4 regions of the Paenibacillus sp. PvR098 genome follow, and region 4 is predicted to be linked to each of the others. Evidence: riboswitches for the same ligand, from Rfam matches in the RefSeq annotation. Region 4 holds a riboswitch; each other region holds the start of a gene.
What was found. A riboswitch is a leader RNA that binds a small molecule or an ion and turns the genes downstream of it on or off. The one in region 4 is predicted to bind cyclic di-AMP.
Positions count from the first base shown of each region.

Region 1 (4,368 bases), 400 kb from region 4:
CGGAGTTATGAGGCCGCGGCGCAAGCTCGTTCACATACAGCTCGCCGCTTGCCGTTAAAAACATCTCCACTGCGATCAGTCCGATAACGTCGAGCTCTTCTGCAATTCGCTGCGCCATCGCCTCGGCTTCCTTCAGCACAGCTTCCGGCGCGCGCGCCGGGACAATGGACAGATGCAATATGTTGTTCACATGCACGTTCTCCGCAGCAGGGAATACCTTTACTTCCCCCCGCGGGCTTCTGGCTGCAATGACGGATATTTCTTTATCGAAACGGATGAACTGCTCCAACACCAGCTCCGTCTTCGCCTTGCTCAAAGTATCATAGGCATCCTGTACCTCTTCCAACGAGCGAATGACCCATTGGCCTTTACCGTCGTAGCCGCCAGTCGCCGTTTTGAGCACGCAGGGCGTTCCGAATCTCAGTACCGCTTCACGGAGTTCCACTACGCTTCGGATCTCGGCATATGGCGCTACCTTGACTCCTGCCGATTCAATCGCCCGTTTCTCGCGCAGGCGATGCTGCGTGGTGTAGAGCAGCTTGCTGCCCTGCGGCACGTACGATTCCGCCATCAACAGAGAAGTTACTTCCGCGTCTACATTCTCGAATTCATACGTGATGACATCCGCCTGCTGCGCTAGCTGCCTCGCTGCCGCCGCATCATGATATTCTGCGACGATCTGTTGATCGGCTACCTGCCCGCAGGGCGCATCAGGTATGGGATCCAGCGTTACAAAACGGTAACCCATCGCGCGTCCGGCTAAAGCCAGCATCCGGCCAAGCTGACCGCCCCCAAGGATACCGATCGTTGCACCCGGAGCATACACGCGATTTGGATCGTATGCCTTGCTGGCCACTTTTTCTTGCGTCATTCCAGCACGCTCTTTTCCATTACCGTCTCTGCGATACGCTCCCGCCTTTGCGTCACTTTCCGCCGCAGCTCCGGATCAAACGCTCCCAGGATCTGTGCTGCGAGAAGTCCGGCATTCGTTGCTCCTGCATGGCCGATCGCCACCGTCGCCACGGGAACGCCACCCGGCATCTGCACGATCGACAGCAGTGAATCCAGGCCGTTCAGCGTGGAGGTTTTGACTGGAACGCCGATGACCGGAAGCACCGTTTTCGCCGCCACCATACCCGGCAGATGCGCAGCTCCTCCCGCCCCGGCGATAATGACCTTCAGCCCCCGCTCTTCCGCTGACGCCGCATATTCAAACATCAGGTCAGGCGTACGATGTGCTGAAACGACCTTTTTCTCATAAGGTACACCCAGTTCCTCCAGCATATCGCATGCATGCTTCATCGTTTCCCAGTCGGACTGGCTGCCCATAATGACTCCTACAAGAACTGACATCCGTAAACCTCCATGTCGTTATCATCAATGTTATATAAGAAAACCTTTAACGAGGCCATTCATGGATGAGCGACCGCGATTCAAAGGTAGGTTTTCTTGTGATAAAGAAATTGTTCAGCTCTGCTGAAAATATATACTTTCTTTATCGTAAAAAACAAAACGCCCTTTAGATAGATACTGAACCACTTACGCACAGTCTATCGGCAGGACGACAAGAACACCCACAAGCGCAAGCTAAGGCCATGCACCAATGTGCTGACCTTCTAAAAACTAACGCTCACTCGTAGTCCAAAAATTTAAGGTTTTCGGGTAGAAACTTTCGGGCCTTATTCCCGACGATATACGAGATTATTCGACTTTTTCACTATCTATTTTCCATTCTTCTTACGTTTTCAGTTTAACAGGCTTTAACACCCCATGTCAACTATGAAAGACGAACATTCTTTAAAAAGACACAAATAATAGTTCGCATTTCAAACCCTATTCACTGGAATATTACCTGATATTTACATATTTTATTTTTATATTCTTTAGTTCATCGAGCCCTTCTTCCACTTCTATCTTCGTTAGGTTACCAGCATTAAGCTGCTCTACTTCGACAGACAGCCAGCGCTCATACATACGAATCCCTTCATCTAAGACTGCCGCCAGTTCCTCCGTGCGCTGCTCTTCCTCTTGTAATTCCTCCAATAAATGAAATAATACATCCTCGCTTTTTCCGTATTGTCCATGGTCGTCATAATAAAAAACCAGCTTATGCAGCGTGTCCATCGACATGGGGGCGCGGCCTATAACTTGAAGTGACGTATCAATTCGTGCTTGAAACAGTTCCGCCAGCTCCCCTCGGGAATCCATTTCTCTAGCGAAGAGCAGAATCTCAAGCACCTTCAAGCCAGCTTTCCGCGCCTCAGCCGTATGACCGCTCTCTTCGTGTGCAGCGGCCTGGGCATTCAGCATATCCCCTAGGGCCAGCACTTTTCCTTGATCGATATCTCCATCCTTTGAAAGCAAAGCGAGTAAATCTTTAGTAGATAATGCGTGTACCAGCTTTGAGTTTAGTCCTAACAATTGACGCATCGCCTGATTTAACAATTCGAGCGCTTCCTGCAATCGATGATTATTCCTCGCAAACATCACCTTATGCAGCACTTCCGTCGTCTGCTCAATCAATCGCATGAGATAGTCGCGTCTATACATGGGATCCTCCCCCCTCCATGGTGTCCATATCGTTCATTTTATTGTACAGGATTATCCCACCTGAGGAAAATTTCCGGACTACGGGCTAGAAGCATTTCCATTATCGGGTAATCATTGGATGATTTTATGCATTGAACCTGAAATCATCCTATGTTAAATTTTTAAAAGCCGAATCGTATAGCCTATTTTGTGTACGTACGGGGGACTGAGCAATTGGGGTGAATGCTTGCAGGCATGACTGCTGCGCGCTAGGGAACAACCTCTTCCCGAACCCGACAACTAACCTCGGAGGCATGAACAGGAGGAATACAATAATGAAGTTCCGATTTAGAAACATGCTTCTCGCGTGCGTCTTTGCCGTACCAGCCGTGATTCAGGTATCCTCGCCCGCGCATGCAGAAAAACCTGTGCGTGTGGCCCACGATGTCAAGGTACAGGTGAATGAAAAGCTGGTGGCATTCCCGGATGCACAGCCTTTCGTGGATGAGAATCATAAGCTCCAAGTCCCTGCAAGAGCGGTTACGGACAAGCTCGGGTACAAGCTCCACTGGAAACAAGACGGTTCCCAATTCACCATTACAATGAAGAACGCTGACAAAACCGTTTCGTTCACTACAGGTGATCCTATCATTACCGTCAATGGAAAACCGACCCGAATTAAAGACACTGCCAAGTTTGTAGATGGGCGTGTCTACGTCCCCTTTCGACTGATTTCCGATTCCTTCGGCATCAAAACACAGTGGGACAAAGTTAACCGGATTGCGATACTGAGCGCAGATGGACAATACCATGCGCCCGCTTGGTATAGATCAGTGAACTCTGTGATGAATTACTCCAAAATGATTGAAGCCAAAGCGACGGCATACACCGCATCTGCAGATGAGAACGGCGGTTATGCAGGGCTGGACTATATGGGCAACGCGCTTCGGCTGGGTACTATTGCTGTGGACCCGTCCGTCATTCCGCTCGGATCTAAGGTGTATGTGGAGGGTTACACGTATGACGGTCTTCCTGCCGGCGGGATGTACGCTATGGCAACCGATACGGGTGGTGCCGTAAAAGGTAACCGCATTGATATTTTCCTGCCCGAGAGCAAGAGCGAAGCAAGAACGTTCGGTATTCAGCAAGTGAAAGTATATGTTGTAGGTTCCTGATATTATTTGTTTCTCATCCATTATCAAAAGCAGTCGTCTCAGCTGAGGCGACTGCTTTTTTTTGGCTGCCGAACTCGCCGTATACTTTGGGTCGGAAGGCCAAACCCTAAGTTTGGTCAGGTCAGAACGGAGGTGGAAATTTCATGCGTCGTCGAATTCGTATGCTTATGCTTTGCTTGGTGTTCACTTTTCTTACCGGTGCCGCTGCTCCCCAGAACAGTGAAGTCGTATGGAACGTAGAAACGGACCAGAAGCTGATCGCCCTAACCTTTGATGACGGACCCAACCCCGTGTTTACGCCGCAAATTTTGGATTTATTAAACCAGTACGGAGCTAAAGCGACTTTTTTCGTGATCGGCAAACGCGTGCAGATGTATCCGGTTATCGCCATTCGTGAAGTGAACGAGGGACACGAAATCGCCAACCACACCTTTGACCATCATTATTTGAAAAATTACCCTCCGGAACGTCTCGTAGAAGAGATTCGCCAAACGCAGGAGGTAATCTTTGATATAACCGAACAAATGCCGCATGTTTTTCGCCCTCCCGGAGGCTTTTATAACGATGCGCTGCTGCACTCCGTGAAGGAGGATAAGCTGACGGTGGTCATGTGGTCTTGGTATCAGGATACTAAGGATTGGAAAAAACCGGGCGTAGACAACAT
Region 1 covers NZ_JAFIBU010000001.1:2,621,569-2,625,936, forward strand. The annotation lists gene purK (5-(carboxyamino)imidazole ribonucleotide synthase) at 1-871, opposite strand, end outside; gene purE (5-(carboxyamino)imidazole ribonucleotide mutase) at 868-1,353, opposite strand; purine riboswitch at 1,618-1,719, opposite strand; gene JOE45_RS13005 (DUF6483 family protein) at 1,849-2,550, opposite strand; cyclic di-AMP (ydaO/yuaA leader) riboswitch at 2,707-2,859, shown strand; gene JOE45_RS13010 (stalk domain-containing protein) at 2,865-3,704, shown strand; gene JOE45_RS13015 (polysaccharide deacetylase family protein) at 3,848-4,368, shown strand, end outside.
Region 1: linked by a shared signal. The riboswitch ahead of JOE45_RS13010 (stalk domain-containing protein) and the one ahead of JOE45_RS15030 (3D domain-containing protein) in region 4 are both predicted to bind cyclic di-AMP.

Region 2 (4,368 bases), 260 kb from region 4:
TAATCAACCCGATAAGGTTCGACTGCTTCCGCAGCAGCGAGCGTGCAATTTCATTCGGTTGATAACCCAATTCATCCATCGTTTGGTACACTTTGCTCCGGGTCGCCTCGCTGATATAACCACGGTTGTTCAACACGCGGGAAACCGTCGTTACGGATACTCCCGCCTTCTTCGCCACATCATGAATAGTCGCCATAACTACCTCTTATCACGGTTTAAGGATGATTGTATATCTCAAAACTATATCTTAATGATTGCAGTTGCAGAAGGCAAGCAGTAAAGATAGTCACATGTGGACAACTTGAGCTGTGGATATGTGGATATAGATCAAAAAATATGTATACAATGTGGATAAGCTTCCTGTGAATGATGTGGATAAATCTGTGGATAATATTAAGCTTTATCAGCAGCATACCTTGTCAATGGTTATGGTGATTTAAGCAGGACGGGGGAATTATGGTATGATGTAAAGATCATGAACAGCATGGAAAGGAAGAATGAACCATGAACCACACAACGACCAAAAAACAAGATATACTGGACGCCTTCTATTTCCGACATGCCACAAAACAATTCGACCCGACGAGAAAAATATCGGAGGAGGATTTTCGATTTATTTTGGAAACAGGGAGATTGTCTCCAAGCTCCGTCGGTTTTGAGCCATGGAAGTTCTTAATCATCCAAAATGAACGATTGAGAGAAAAGCTAAAGCAAGTTTCCTGGGGAGCCCAGGGACAACTGCCAACCGCTAGTCATTTTGTGATTATTCTCGCCCGTAGAAACGTAAGATACGATTCTGATTATGTATTCAACCTGTGTAAAAATGTGAAAAACATGACCGATGAAGCGCTGGAACGCATCCCGACCGTGTATAGAAAATTCCAGGAATCAGATCTTCATTTGCTTGAAAATGAGCGCACCTTGTTCGATTGGGCTTGTAAGCAAACGTATATCGCCCTTGCCAATATGATGACCGCGGCGGCTCTGATCGGAATCGATTCCTGTCCTATCGAAGGGTTCCAATTTGATGAGGTACATCAGATCCTTGATGAAGAAGGCTTGTTGGAAAACGGGAATCTGGATATATCGGTGATGGCAGCGTTTGGATACCGGGCTCAGGACCCGCACCGTCCAAAAACAAGACAAAGCATAGAGGATATTGTTCAGTGGGTAAAGTAAGCAGCATAACCGCGTCAAAAAAAACGCTATAAGGAGCAGAGTCGTACGAAACGACCTAGTCCAGTAATGATTTACCGGAGCGAGGTCGTTTCATGGCCAAGCCTTTTTTCGACAACATCGATCACAGCGAGCACTCCAAGTAAGGAAACACCCACAGATATAGGAATGAGCCAGGAGTCAGAGCTCTGCATAAAATAAGGGATAATAGCAACGGTTAGTATCGGAGGAGCATACCAATTACCTTTCTTAATACACCAGATGGTTAATAGAATGGTAACCAGTAAAGAAAATGCGCTGGAATTGAGTACGGATAGCAGCACAAAGGCTATAAGTGGGATTTCGTGGCTTCCCATAGAGCATCGCATAGCTCGGGTGCTTTCACTTCATGCTTTGAAGTCGTTATTTTCCATTCGTTAGATTGGCGATCAATACAAACCGAATGCTCGTATTTATGTATATACGCCAGCATTTGTCCAATCGTCAGCAGTGGAAGCGACCTATCCTTCTGAACGCCGCCCAGGTAATAAATCATCTCTTCTTGTCCGCTGAAGAAGATGTATTCTCCTTCTTGCGGAATCCATTGATTACGAAGCTTTACTTCTTGTTCTTTAGAAAGCTGCTGTAAATGAGCGGCACTAATTCTCTGGATCATGACATCTTCCTTTCGTTATCTCTATATCCTTGCTTTTCCGTTTATATTAGGACCTCTTCTCTACTAGATTCTTAAGATCTCGACGACTTTTCCGTCTTTTGTTTTCATAATCATGATTGATCAAATCTCCTTATCTCAAGGAATATCCCTTCGCGACAGCGCCCCCTTTAAAGCTTACTTACCACATCAAAAAACCCGTAATGAGCAGCATGATCGTGGATTCATCCAACGGTCACTAGCTATTAACGGGCCTAAAAAATAAAAGACCCGCTATACGGGTCAATGTATATACATTTATTCGCTAAAAACGAATTTGACCCATCTAACTGCTGACGAGGTTAGCTGTCGGGCTCGGGAAAGATGGTTCCCTACAATCTTGATTCGCCCCAAAAAAATGGTTCCCCCGCTTTCCAATTAAGGTAATCGGAAATTAAGCGTATTCTAATAATACATAATAGTTAAACCTTAGTCAATCAAAGAAACACTTTCACTACTATTTATACCATTTTTTTGAAAAGATTCCTTAGAGGAACTCCTGTAAATTATCACATCCTCCCTTTTTTATCCAAAATATGATTCTGAGAGTACCAATAAAAGTAAAAGCAGCATGATCACCCAAATACCTAATCTATTCTTCTGGGGATCGGCAGGGACTTTCGTTTCCCCATCTTATGCTTTATCGTTCTTTCCTCCTGTGCCGCCTTCCTTGATCCGCGGCGGGTGTCCCCTTGTTCTCTGCTGCCTTATGGATTAGAGCTTCATTACATTAAGAACATTGTATTGCTGAACATCTTTCACTTCACTTCCACAACCGCCCATTTTGACGCTGCCTGTGGGAACAACCGTTCCTTCATATGTTCCAGAAACCGCCCCGTCAGCCGAAGAATAATCTATTCTCACCACCATGGAATGTCCTTCCTCCTTCAACACCGTGCCTTTCTTGTTGTAGTCAATCCAACTCCAACCTTCACGAATGAATATCTCACGCTCGACCATTTGCTCATATTTTCCAATACCGCCCCACCCCCGGTATTTTCGGGAAATATGAGCAAATGGCCCTTGACGAAGAACAAGCGTGTCAAGATCTTCCGGCTCCACTTGAGCCCAATAGCGCCCTTCGGGCAAATCGGCGATCGTAGGCGCATGCCGATGACCGCCAAAATGACTGACGCGCCAGACTCTGAGCTTTCCAGACGATTTCGCGGCATAATTCTCTTCAAGTATTTTATACATTGGGTAACCAAACTTACCGCAGCACACATCATGACTTCCATGTGTACAGACAAACAAATCCCTAACATGATCACCATCAAACGCATAGGGTTCAAAACGATCCATAGGTTCGGAGCCATTTAGAAGCGCCTCAGCTAACACGTTTAACTCTGCTGCGGGAACGACATATTCTTTCTTCTCATACCCTGCAAACGGGGAAGATGGCTTCTGATAATACATCACTCTTCTGTATCCTGCGGGTGAGGGATGAGCATCCGATACAAACGACAAAAAACGAAAATCCTGCTCATTCTCCGCTGCCCTTTTGAGTACTTCAATAAAGCCCTTCGGAAAATGCTTGGAAGCTTTGACATCATAATCCCAGGGAACCGGCACTTCGACGAACAAATAACGTTCATGCATGGCTGCCGAACCGATGGGATCCTCCCGAACCATTTTGGAGACCGAAGCACACAAGTCCTGCTTGTTGCAATCACCCACACACTTATCTTCAATAACAGATTTGGTTTCCACTCTTAGCCTCCTAGACCATTTAGATCGTTCATTTTCACCAACCCAAATGATATTGATAATTATTATCATTATAGTCATGAGTATATGGTAATGATAATCAATATCATTGTCAAGACTTCTCTAACCCACTGCCCAAATTAAAATCCGAGGAGAAGCAGGTTATCCACCCTGAATCTCACCGGCTCGATCATTCATTTCTGTCTTTTGGGAATCCGTAAGCCAATAAAATGAATCCAATAAAGAGAAAAAACCAGACAAAAAAGTTCTCAAAAAAATGGGAGTAATTCACGGTTCTATCCGTTCCTATTCCGCCGGAAGCATACCCTGCTGCCACCATGGCTGCAGAAAGCTTTTCAACAATTCTTTCCGCAGTGTACAATATTCCACTTGTGATCATAAAGATCATTCCCGATACCTTATATACGTTATTTCCCACTGTGCTCCTCCTTCTTATATGACCATTCATTTTTTCACTACTCATTAGACGCTTTTACTATACCGAAAAGTTGCTGCTTTGCTGCAACCAAATGATTCGCTAGAATAAATTATTCGTGGTATCTGGGGTGGTTCGAATATACGCGAGCTAATTTGTTCGCTTTAAAAATGTCCTTGTGGGCTTTGTATATGTTTCCGGCAAACGCTGGAGCTGCTGGACAGTTACACATAGCTTTTAATTATTAAAGACACACTACAGTGGGTGAACTACTCGCTACACACTTTAAGGGTCAACGATGACCAGAAGGAGCAAAGAATATGGCAGATGAAACATTGGAAACGTATGCTAAAGTTCA
Region 2 covers NZ_JAFIBU010000001.1:2,758,057-2,762,424, forward strand. The annotation lists gene JOE45_RS13630 (LacI family DNA-binding transcriptional regulator) at 1-196, opposite strand, end outside; gene JOE45_RS13635 (NAD(P)H-dependent oxidoreductase) at 505-1,179, shown strand; gene JOE45_RS13640 (hypothetical protein) at 1,505-1,831, opposite strand; cyclic di-AMP (ydaO/yuaA leader) riboswitch at 2,144-2,278, opposite strand; gene JOE45_RS13645 (sucrase ferredoxin) at 2,582-3,577, opposite strand; gene JOE45_RS13650 (hypothetical protein) at 3,765-4,013, opposite strand; gene JOE45_RS13655 (hypothetical protein) at 4,331-4,368, shown strand, end outside.
Region 2: linked by a shared signal. The riboswitch ahead of JOE45_RS13640 (hypothetical protein) and the one ahead of JOE45_RS15030 (3D domain-containing protein) in region 4 are both predicted to bind cyclic di-AMP.

Region 3 (4,368 bases), 1.4 Mb from region 4:
CTTTCCACCGGGAAACACGCGCGAAGTCGATGGTCGTGTCCCAGCTTGATGCCATCCCTGGCATTGGGGAGAAGCGGCGCAAGGCGATGTTGAAGCATTTTGGCTCACTGAAAAAAATAAAAGAGGCTCAGCCCGAAGACTTTAAGCCTCTTGGAATCGGTGTAAAGCTTGCAGCGCAAATTATAAAGGCGTTAAACGGCCCGAGCCCGGATGCGGCCCCGGAGCCGGTGACGGGTCTGCCCGGGGAAACGACGGAGGCCGTCGATTGAATCTGGCGTGCAGCCTAGAAAGCAGCCAGCCGATAGCTGCGGGAGCCGCCAAATAAGCTGCGCCGACAGCGACCTGTCCGGGCTCTCCGATGAACATAATCGAGAGCCCCATCAGGATGCTGTTCATGGACGCATGCGTGAACAAAGCGGTCAGAAAGCCGTATTTCAAGAATACATAGCCGAAAATCAATCCAATGACTGTGACCTCCACCAATCGCGTATAAACCGGATAAACGGGATACTGGGTATGGCTCATTGCCCAGATGACGCTTGGCAGCAGCACGGCCAAGAAACGGCTGCGCGTCAGCTTAAGCGTAACGGCAATGCCAAGCAGCCGGTAAACCGCCTCCTCAGAGATGGAAGCGACCCATGCCATTAATGGGAAAACGCCGGGGTAAGTCATATTATAGACAGAGTCTGTCGGATCGCTGACCGTCCACACGTCGAATGCTTCGGCTCCGATGAAGAACATCGTTTGCTGCAATCCGAGAATGAACAAGCAGAGCAAGTACCCTCTTACCGTCGCTTTCCATACCTCATTGCCAAAAACCGTGTCCCTCCATACCGGCCACGGGTTCCATCCGCGGTCGAGCCACAACTGTCGTCCCGCAGACAAAGCCAAATACGTCGAAACGGCCATGGCCCCTACAAAAATATTCGAAAACCACAGGTAAAAGAGAGCGCCGGGTTCGGACGGTCCGCTCCCGTGCATCGTTCGAAACGCAGGCAGCATATTAAAATTGTTGGCGATATAAATGACCAGAAAGAAGAGCGTGAGAAGCGCACCTCGCGCATATAGGATTTCACGGCGGCGCCTAACAACCATGATTAGCGCGACGAGCGTGAACACAAGTGTGATCCCCATGCTGATACGCGTCATGAGGGCGGATCGGTCGTCCTGCGCCTCCTGCCAAGCGATAAACGTATCCGGAACAGGGAATGTCGGCTGAAACGCCGTGACTCTGCCGTTTGCTACTTTAAGGTGAAGCTCTAATGGAGTTTCGCCGATCCGCTCCGTGCTGCTGCGAAAAATCAGGCTTCCATTCCCGGCTCGTGCGGTTTCGCCCGTAAGTGTAAATTGGGCCGGATGATAGCCCATCTCCCGAATAGCGTCCTGCGCTGCCTTCAGCGGATCGGAAGTCGGCGCGCTTACGGAGTCGCTCCGTGCTGCTGAGGATCGGTTCATCATGAATCCGAACACCTGCAGGCTTTTATAATTCACGGCCACATAGTACGTTACGCCCTTCTCGCGGTCGTTGATCTCCACCTCGAAAAATTCAAGGGGGAATCGCTCTTCATATTTTTTCTCGTAATCATCGTACAACTGTTCTTTCAGCAGATAACCGTTTCTCACGGGATAAGATTGGTACAAGGTGTATGCTTCTGTGTCTTGTCCTAATATAAAGCGGCTTTCGATGAACTGGACAGCGGCATCCGCCGCTTGCTGCTTAGTAACGATAGGGTGACCTGCGTGATCGTCCTCGAGCCGGGTTGTCCCTTCTTGAAGGGCGGAGGCAAACGTGACGCCAAGGTACAGCATCAGGCCAAGGACAGCTAGAAGCAGCAATGGAGGTTCGGTTCGTCTTTTCGGCATGAAAGGCTCCTTAGGGGATGGGATAATAACAGTCTATTCTTTTAAGGTAGCACACATGCCACAAGCAAATCCAATGATAACAAGAGCTACACGAGGTAATATTCAGCAAAGCAAAGTGCTGTATCAATAGAAGCGCTTACATATGTCGTAATATTGCGAAATCCGGCGCATTTACGTAAATAAGGGCTTTGTACTTCAATGAAAAGAGGATTATAATTCATATCAATCGAATAATGAGCCGAATTTCTTTAGGAAAACGGGGGAACCATGAGTTTAAGGGGTGAATTCAGCAGGCCGTGAGCCGCTGATAGGGTGCCTGTACATCCGAATCCGTCAGCTAACCTCGTAGGCTTGAATTACAGGAACCTTAATTTGACATTGGGTTTCCAGTGTCTTTTTTTGTTGCCTGAAACACAGAAACAGGGGTGCCATTCATGAAATCCATCACCCAAAAATTCGAGCTTACACCTCCGCAAATTTTGGTCATCGGTTTTGCTTTCATTATCTTGATCGGGTCCATTCTGCTGTCGCTTCCGGTGGCCGCGGCGAAAGGTGTACCGATGCCCTTTCTGGACGCTTTCTTTACGGCCACCTCCGCAACTTGTGTTACAGGGCTTATCGTTGTGGATACGGGCACCCATTTTTCTTTGTTCGGACAGATCGTCATTATTTTATTAATCCAAGTCGGCGGACTTGGTTTTATGACGATGGCCACCTTGTTCGCGTTTGCGCTGAAAAAACGAATATCACTGAAGGAAAAGCTTATATTGCAAGAAGCGCTGAATCAAAGCAGCATGGAAGGCATTGTACGCTTGATCCGTAAGGTGCTTCTCTATTCACTGACGATCGAATTGGTAGCCGCGGTTATTTTCGCTGCACGTTGGTCGGTTGATTTGGGCCCGCAAAAGGCGGCCTATTACGGAATTTTTCATGCCGTTTCCTTCTTTAATAATGCCGGTTTCGATTTATTCGGACCGGTGACGGGAAAGTTTAGCAGTCTGACAGCGTATGCGGAGGATCCCATAATCAATGCGGTTGCGATGGGACTCATTATTTTGGGCGGAATTGGTTTCGTCGTTATGTCGGATCTCATGGATTTTAGAAAAAATAAAAGGCTGTCTCTTCATTCAAAAGTGGTGCTAAGCGCTACCGGCATTCTGATCGGAGTCGGAGCGATTGTTATATTCATCTTTGAATTTACAAATCCAAGAACGCTCGGTTCGCTCAGCTGGTCCGGTAAAATTCTTGCCTCGCTGTTTCAATCCGTTACGCCGCGGACGGCTGGCGCCAATTCACTTGATATTGCAGGGCTGAGGCAGGCGACGCAATTTTTTATCATTATTCTAATGTTCATTGGAGCTTCGCCTGGCTCTACGGGCGGCGGTATCAAAACGACGACCTTTACTACCCTGGTTGGCGCCATGATGGCGATGATACGCGGAAAGGAAGATATCGTTTTCTTTCGTTACCGGCTCGGCAAAGAGAGGATTCTGAAGGCCGTTACGCTTACGCTCGTCGCCATCGCGCTTATCATCCTGGTGACGATGATTCTTGCAACGACCGAGAATCATGCGTTCTTGATGATCTTGTTTGAAGTAACCTCAGCCTTCGCAACCGTGGGCTTGTCGATGGGGCTGACTCCGGATTTATCGGACCTTGGCAAAATTCTCATCGCACTTACCATGTTTGCCGGCCGCTTAGGTCCGCTAACTCTGGCTTACGCGCTGGGACCGAAGACAGAGAAGGAATTATACAGATACCCAGAAGGTAAAATTACGATCGGATAGGGGAACGGAAACATGAAAAACACACAATATGCAGTTATCGGATTAGGGAGATTTGGCTCCAGTCTTGCTATGGAACTCCTTAACCTTGGTCATGAGGTGCTTGGCATCGATATGGACGAGGAAGCGGTGGAGGAGATGAGCGATAAGCTGACGCACGTGGTAGTGGCGGATTCAACCGAGGAAGAGGTCATCCGATCACTGGGGATACGGAATTTCGATTGCGTGGTGGTGGCGATCGGTAACGATATTCAAGCCAGCATCCTTACCGCGATTCTGCTAAAGGATATTGGGGTAAAAACCGTCGTAGCCAAAGCGCTGTCCGAGCTGCATGGTAAAGTGCTCAACAAAATCGGGGTGGACCGCATTATCTTTCCTGAACGGGATATGGGGGTCCGCGTAGCCCATCAATTGGTTTCTCCCAATCTGCTTGACTATATTGAGCTGTCCGATGAATATACGATTGCCGAGCTTGCCGTGCCTAAACGGCTTGCCGGAAGGTCGCTGAAGGAGCTCGACCCTAGGGCGCGTTATGGCTGCAGTGTCGTGGCGATCAATAAAAAGAGCGGTGTCATTATCGCTCCTACAGCCATAGATACGATTGAAGAGCGGGACATCATGGTTGTGATCGGAACGAACGAACAGATTGAGAAATTCGAGGATGAAGTAAATCGATAGTGAACAGACAGATGCAGGTGATTGCTCCTGCGTAACGGAAAGG
Region 3 covers NZ_JAFIBU010000001.1:4,451,150-4,455,517, forward strand. The annotation lists gene uvrC (excinuclease ABC subunit UvrC) at 1-269, shown strand, start outside; gene JOE45_RS22075 (CPBP family intramembrane glutamic endopeptidase) at 181-1,863, opposite strand; cyclic di-AMP (ydaO/yuaA leader) riboswitch at 2,090-2,230, shown strand; gene JOE45_RS22080 (TrkH family potassium uptake protein) at 2,298-3,650, shown strand; gene JOE45_RS22085 (potassium channel family protein) at 3,663-4,325, shown strand.
Region 3: linked by a shared signal. The riboswitch ahead of JOE45_RS22080 (TrkH family potassium uptake protein) and the one ahead of JOE45_RS15030 (3D domain-containing protein) in region 4 are both predicted to bind cyclic di-AMP.

Region 4 (4,368 bases):
GACATCCACAGGCGGCTGCTGTCTTACACTCAACTTAATGACTGCCGAATCCACATTCGGTTGGGGGATAAATACGGTACGCGGAACGATGGTCACGACTTCGGGGATACAGTAATACTGTACGGCAATACTAAGGCTGCCGTAGTCCTTGCCTCCAGGCTTTGCCGCCATCCGGTCGGCCACTTCCTTCTGAATCATGACAACGATATTCTCAAGAGGCAGCTTCTCTTCGAGCAGCTTCATGATGATGGGAGTGGTCACATAGTAAGGAAGATTAGCAACTACACTCACCTGCGATACGCCTTGGAAGTGCTTCTCGAATAACTCTTTCAGATCAACCTTAAGCACATCACCATGTACGACGGCAGTATGAGGATAGGGAGACAACGTCTCTTCGAGCATCGGCAGCAGTCGTTGATCGATCTCGACGGCTACTACACGGCCTGCCATCTTGGCCAACTGCTGCGTCAAGGCGCCGATCCCAGGACCGATTTCCAGCGCCCCCTTGTCGGGCTGCAAATCCGCCGCAGAAACGATTTTGTGCAATATATTGTGATCAATAAGGAAATTTTGACCTAAGCTTTTCTTCAAGGTTAAGCCGTACTTCTGCAGCAGCTCTTTGGTTCGTTTCGGCGAAGCAATATCTTCCGGAGAGGCTTGTCCCGTCCCCGCAGTGTCTGTATACCGGTTTGAACTCATGGCTTTTCACCCTCTTTTTCATCCAGATGCCGCCGCGCCGCCTCAAATTCTTCTTTAGTAATTTGAAACATGCGGCAGCGATGGTAGAACTGCTTTCCGTTACAATATCCGATGCCGAGTCGCTTGCCCATCTCGAGCCTTCTCGCGGCTGCAGCCGGGTTAACGATCAGCCCGGCTTCCATCAGATCGTCCCAGTCTATTTCTGTGCCTTGCGCCATATAATCGGTGCGTACATTCGCAAGCGCCGAACGAATCGCTTCCACCGATGCGTTCTCTACTCCGATATCACCACGGCTGGTGGCCGCCTCCTGTGTTAAGAACGCATGCTTACAGCCCGGCACTTCTTTGACGATGATTTTACGTATCCTCTCACCCGCGTGATCAGGGTCCGTAAAAATGATCACGCCTCTTCGCTCCTGGGCGAGCCGGATACGTTTCAGCACTTCTTTATTGATTGCGGAACCGCCAGTTTCGATCGTTTCCGCTTCAACGGCCCGTTTGATTGCGACCGTATCGTCTTTGCCTTCGACAACAATAATCTCTTTGATCATACTATCCGTTCGAACCCTCTTTCGTAACAAGAGAAAAGAAGAGGGACGTTAACCGTACCTCTTCTTGATCTGTTCTATATATGATGAGTCTGCCCTAATTGCCCGTCCTTAATCAACCGACGGTTTCTTTGGACCGATGACATATACGGTCTTGCCTTGTTTTGTACCGAAGCGTACGGCATAATCATGGCTTTCGAAATAAACGTCGATTTTATTCCCCTTGACTGCACCTCCGGTGTCTTCCGCTCTGCGGAAGCCAAGACCTTCAATGTAAACCCACCAGCCCATCGGAATGACTTTGGGATCAACCGCAATCGTGCGACCTTCCGTTACTCTCGCACCTGATGCCGTGATTCCATACTGCGGATGATCGGGATCCTTGCCTGTTGATGCCGGCCCCGCGCTATAAGCAGTCAGTTTCACGTTATTGAGGACCTGCTTAACGTCGAATTTCACTCCGTTTTTGGTCAACTCTTCCATGGTAGGCGAAGACGAAGATAATACCACTACCGGATTCTTCGTTCCGACCGCAATAATTTTTTGAACACTTTCGGTTTGAATCTTTTCATCGACGATTTGTTCGGATACGAGCACACCGTTTTCAAACACTTTTTCCTTCTTCTTGAGAAGAATGCCTTCTTGTCCTTCTTGAACAATCTGCTCTTTGCCTCTGATCAGCTTCGGTTCGTTCTTCTTCACCGTATCGAAAGCGATCGGCTCTTGAATTTCCTCGACATCTTTCTTAATACGGACTATCTTGACTTCGCTATTTTCATCTATCACCGAATCCAATGCGGGCGTCACTTTATCGAGTTCACTAAGTGTGATTTGTAGATCTGCGAACAGTTGTTCCACCGTTTTCCCTGTCGTATATACGGTCTTTGTTTGTCCGCCGTCTGTCAATTGAACTGGTTTGGCTTTCTCGATAATGATTCGGTCTCCCGATTCCATCGAAGCCTCCAGAGAATGCGACACACGGTCGTGTTCGCCGACAGAGATGCCTTGCTCATCCAGTATGCGCTGCAGAACTGATTCTTTCGTCTGGAACGTTTTTTCCGTTCCGTCTACAACGACCGATACGTTTTTGATTGACGTACCGTAAAACATGATCAACAACATGAAAGTCATAGCGAATAATATGAGTGCAATGATCGATATCATACGCAAGTTTTCATGCTTCCATCGCAATGCGAAGGACAAGCTGGATGATCGTCTTTCATGGGTTTGTTCTGGTGTCACAACTCCCACTTGTTCGGTCCTCCTTAAAGCCCCGCCATCCGAGTGTTATGTTGATTTGATCTGACGCGACTATGGTAAAGTTTTTTCTTCTCCAAATTACCAACGTTACTTCAACGGCCTCAGAACCGCACTTCCCCAAAGCCACCTCCCTTGGATCTCATTGTATGAACTGGCTTGGACATTTATCCCATTTTCGGGGAATGCAAAAAAAGTCAGCGGAGAAGAGGAACCTTCCCGTGACTTTTCTCATTTTCCGAAAATGAAAATAGAAGCCGACGACAATCGTTACCTCTCTCAGAACGCTTACGAGGTTAGCTGACGGATTCGGACTTGAGAGTCGCCCTACTCGGGAGCAGCTATCTGCCCCAAGATTCACCCCTTAAAAAACACCCCATTCATCAAACAGCGTAACGTTTGACGTCCGCGATGCGGTTCCCCCGTTCCCTTACGGAACTCAGCGATGTTGGAAATTTGGCAATCGTATGAAGTTAATATTGAGTGTACGATGCGAAGGCTAGAGTTGTAAAGTATACAAACTTTGTAAAAAAGCTTGGTTTTCACTTGTTTTTCGTTAATTTTCGGAAATTATAGAACAAAAACCATCTTTCTCTTCGGCGGGTACGGTTTTAGTCTTGTTTTCTTCGTTTATCTTGTTTTGGATAAAAAAAGGCATGTCCTCTTTTGTGCGATAATTCACTTTATACCAAAAATTGAAACAGCATTCCTTGAGGTAATCTCAGCCAACTCTTCCAGCGAAATGCCTTTGATTTGGGCAGCCGTTTCGGCTACAAGTCGAACATAAGACGACTCGTTTCGCTTGCCCCGATACGGATGGGGAGCGAGATAAGGAGCGTCCGTTTCAATCAGCAGTCGATCCAACGGAACCTTCTCCAGCACTTCCTTGGGCTGCTTTGCATTCTTAAACGTGACAGGTCCGCCGAAAGAGATATAAAAATTCATATCCAGGCACATTTTCGCCGTTTCCCAGCTTCCGGAATAACAATGCATCACGCCGCCGACCTCAGCCGCCTTCTCCTCCCGCAAGATTTGCACGATGTCGTGATGCGCATCCCGGTTATGGATGACGATCGGCATACCGAGCTTACGAGCAATTCGGATTTGTTCCCGAAACACATGGGCTTGTATATCCCTCGGGGACGTGTCCCAATAATAGTCCAACCCGATTTCCCCAATGGCCACCACCTTGTCATGACTGCAAAGCGATTCGATCCACTCCAAATCCTCCTGCGTCATGTCCTTTGCGTCCGTCGGATGCCAACCAACAGTGGAATATATAAAATCATACTGCTCCGCCAAAGCGATAGAGCTAGGAATGGTCTCCCGATTAAATCCGACATTGATCATTCGACGAATTCCGTTCTCTCTTGCCCTCTCAATCACTTCGTGTCGATCTTCATCGAAGGCTTGCGCGTTCAAATGCACATGACTGTCGATCAGCATAGCGTACTCCTTTTTTTCATCATTTTGATGAGTTGATTTAGGATAATCCCAACAGCATCCGGACGTCTGCATCCAGTTCCTCATAATGATTCAGCAGTAATTCATAGGGGTAATACAAATGGAATTTACCCATATGGATGCCGCTGATCGAGCGAACAATCTCCGATCTGCGGGAAATTTCGGTTAATGTATTCTTTGAATCCAGAAGCAATATAGGAAGCTTCTCATCTTGCTCCCCCGGACGGTACACATCATACGATAGATCGGATGGGAAATCAATTTCCATGTAATAATCCGGATTGATGCCAAAGCTTCGCATCAAGCTTCCCAATCGTTCAATCAGCCCGGTATCTAACTGGTCAAATGTTACATATTTGAACAGGCGCCGCTGCAAAAAGCGGGAACATAAATCGGAGAG
Region 4 covers NZ_JAFIBU010000001.1:3,021,438-3,025,805, forward strand. The annotation lists gene rsmA (16S rRNA (adenine(1518)-N(6)/adenine(1519)-N(6))-dimethyltransferase RsmA) at 1-699, opposite strand, end outside; gene rnmV (ribonuclease M5) at 696-1,250, opposite strand; gene JOE45_RS15030 (3D domain-containing protein) at 1,359-2,498, opposite strand; cyclic di-AMP (ydaO/yuaA leader) riboswitch at 2,774-2,959, opposite strand; gene JOE45_RS15035 (TatD family hydrolase) at 3,183-3,950, opposite strand; gene JOE45_RS15040 (HD domain-containing protein) at 3,988-4,368, opposite strand, start outside.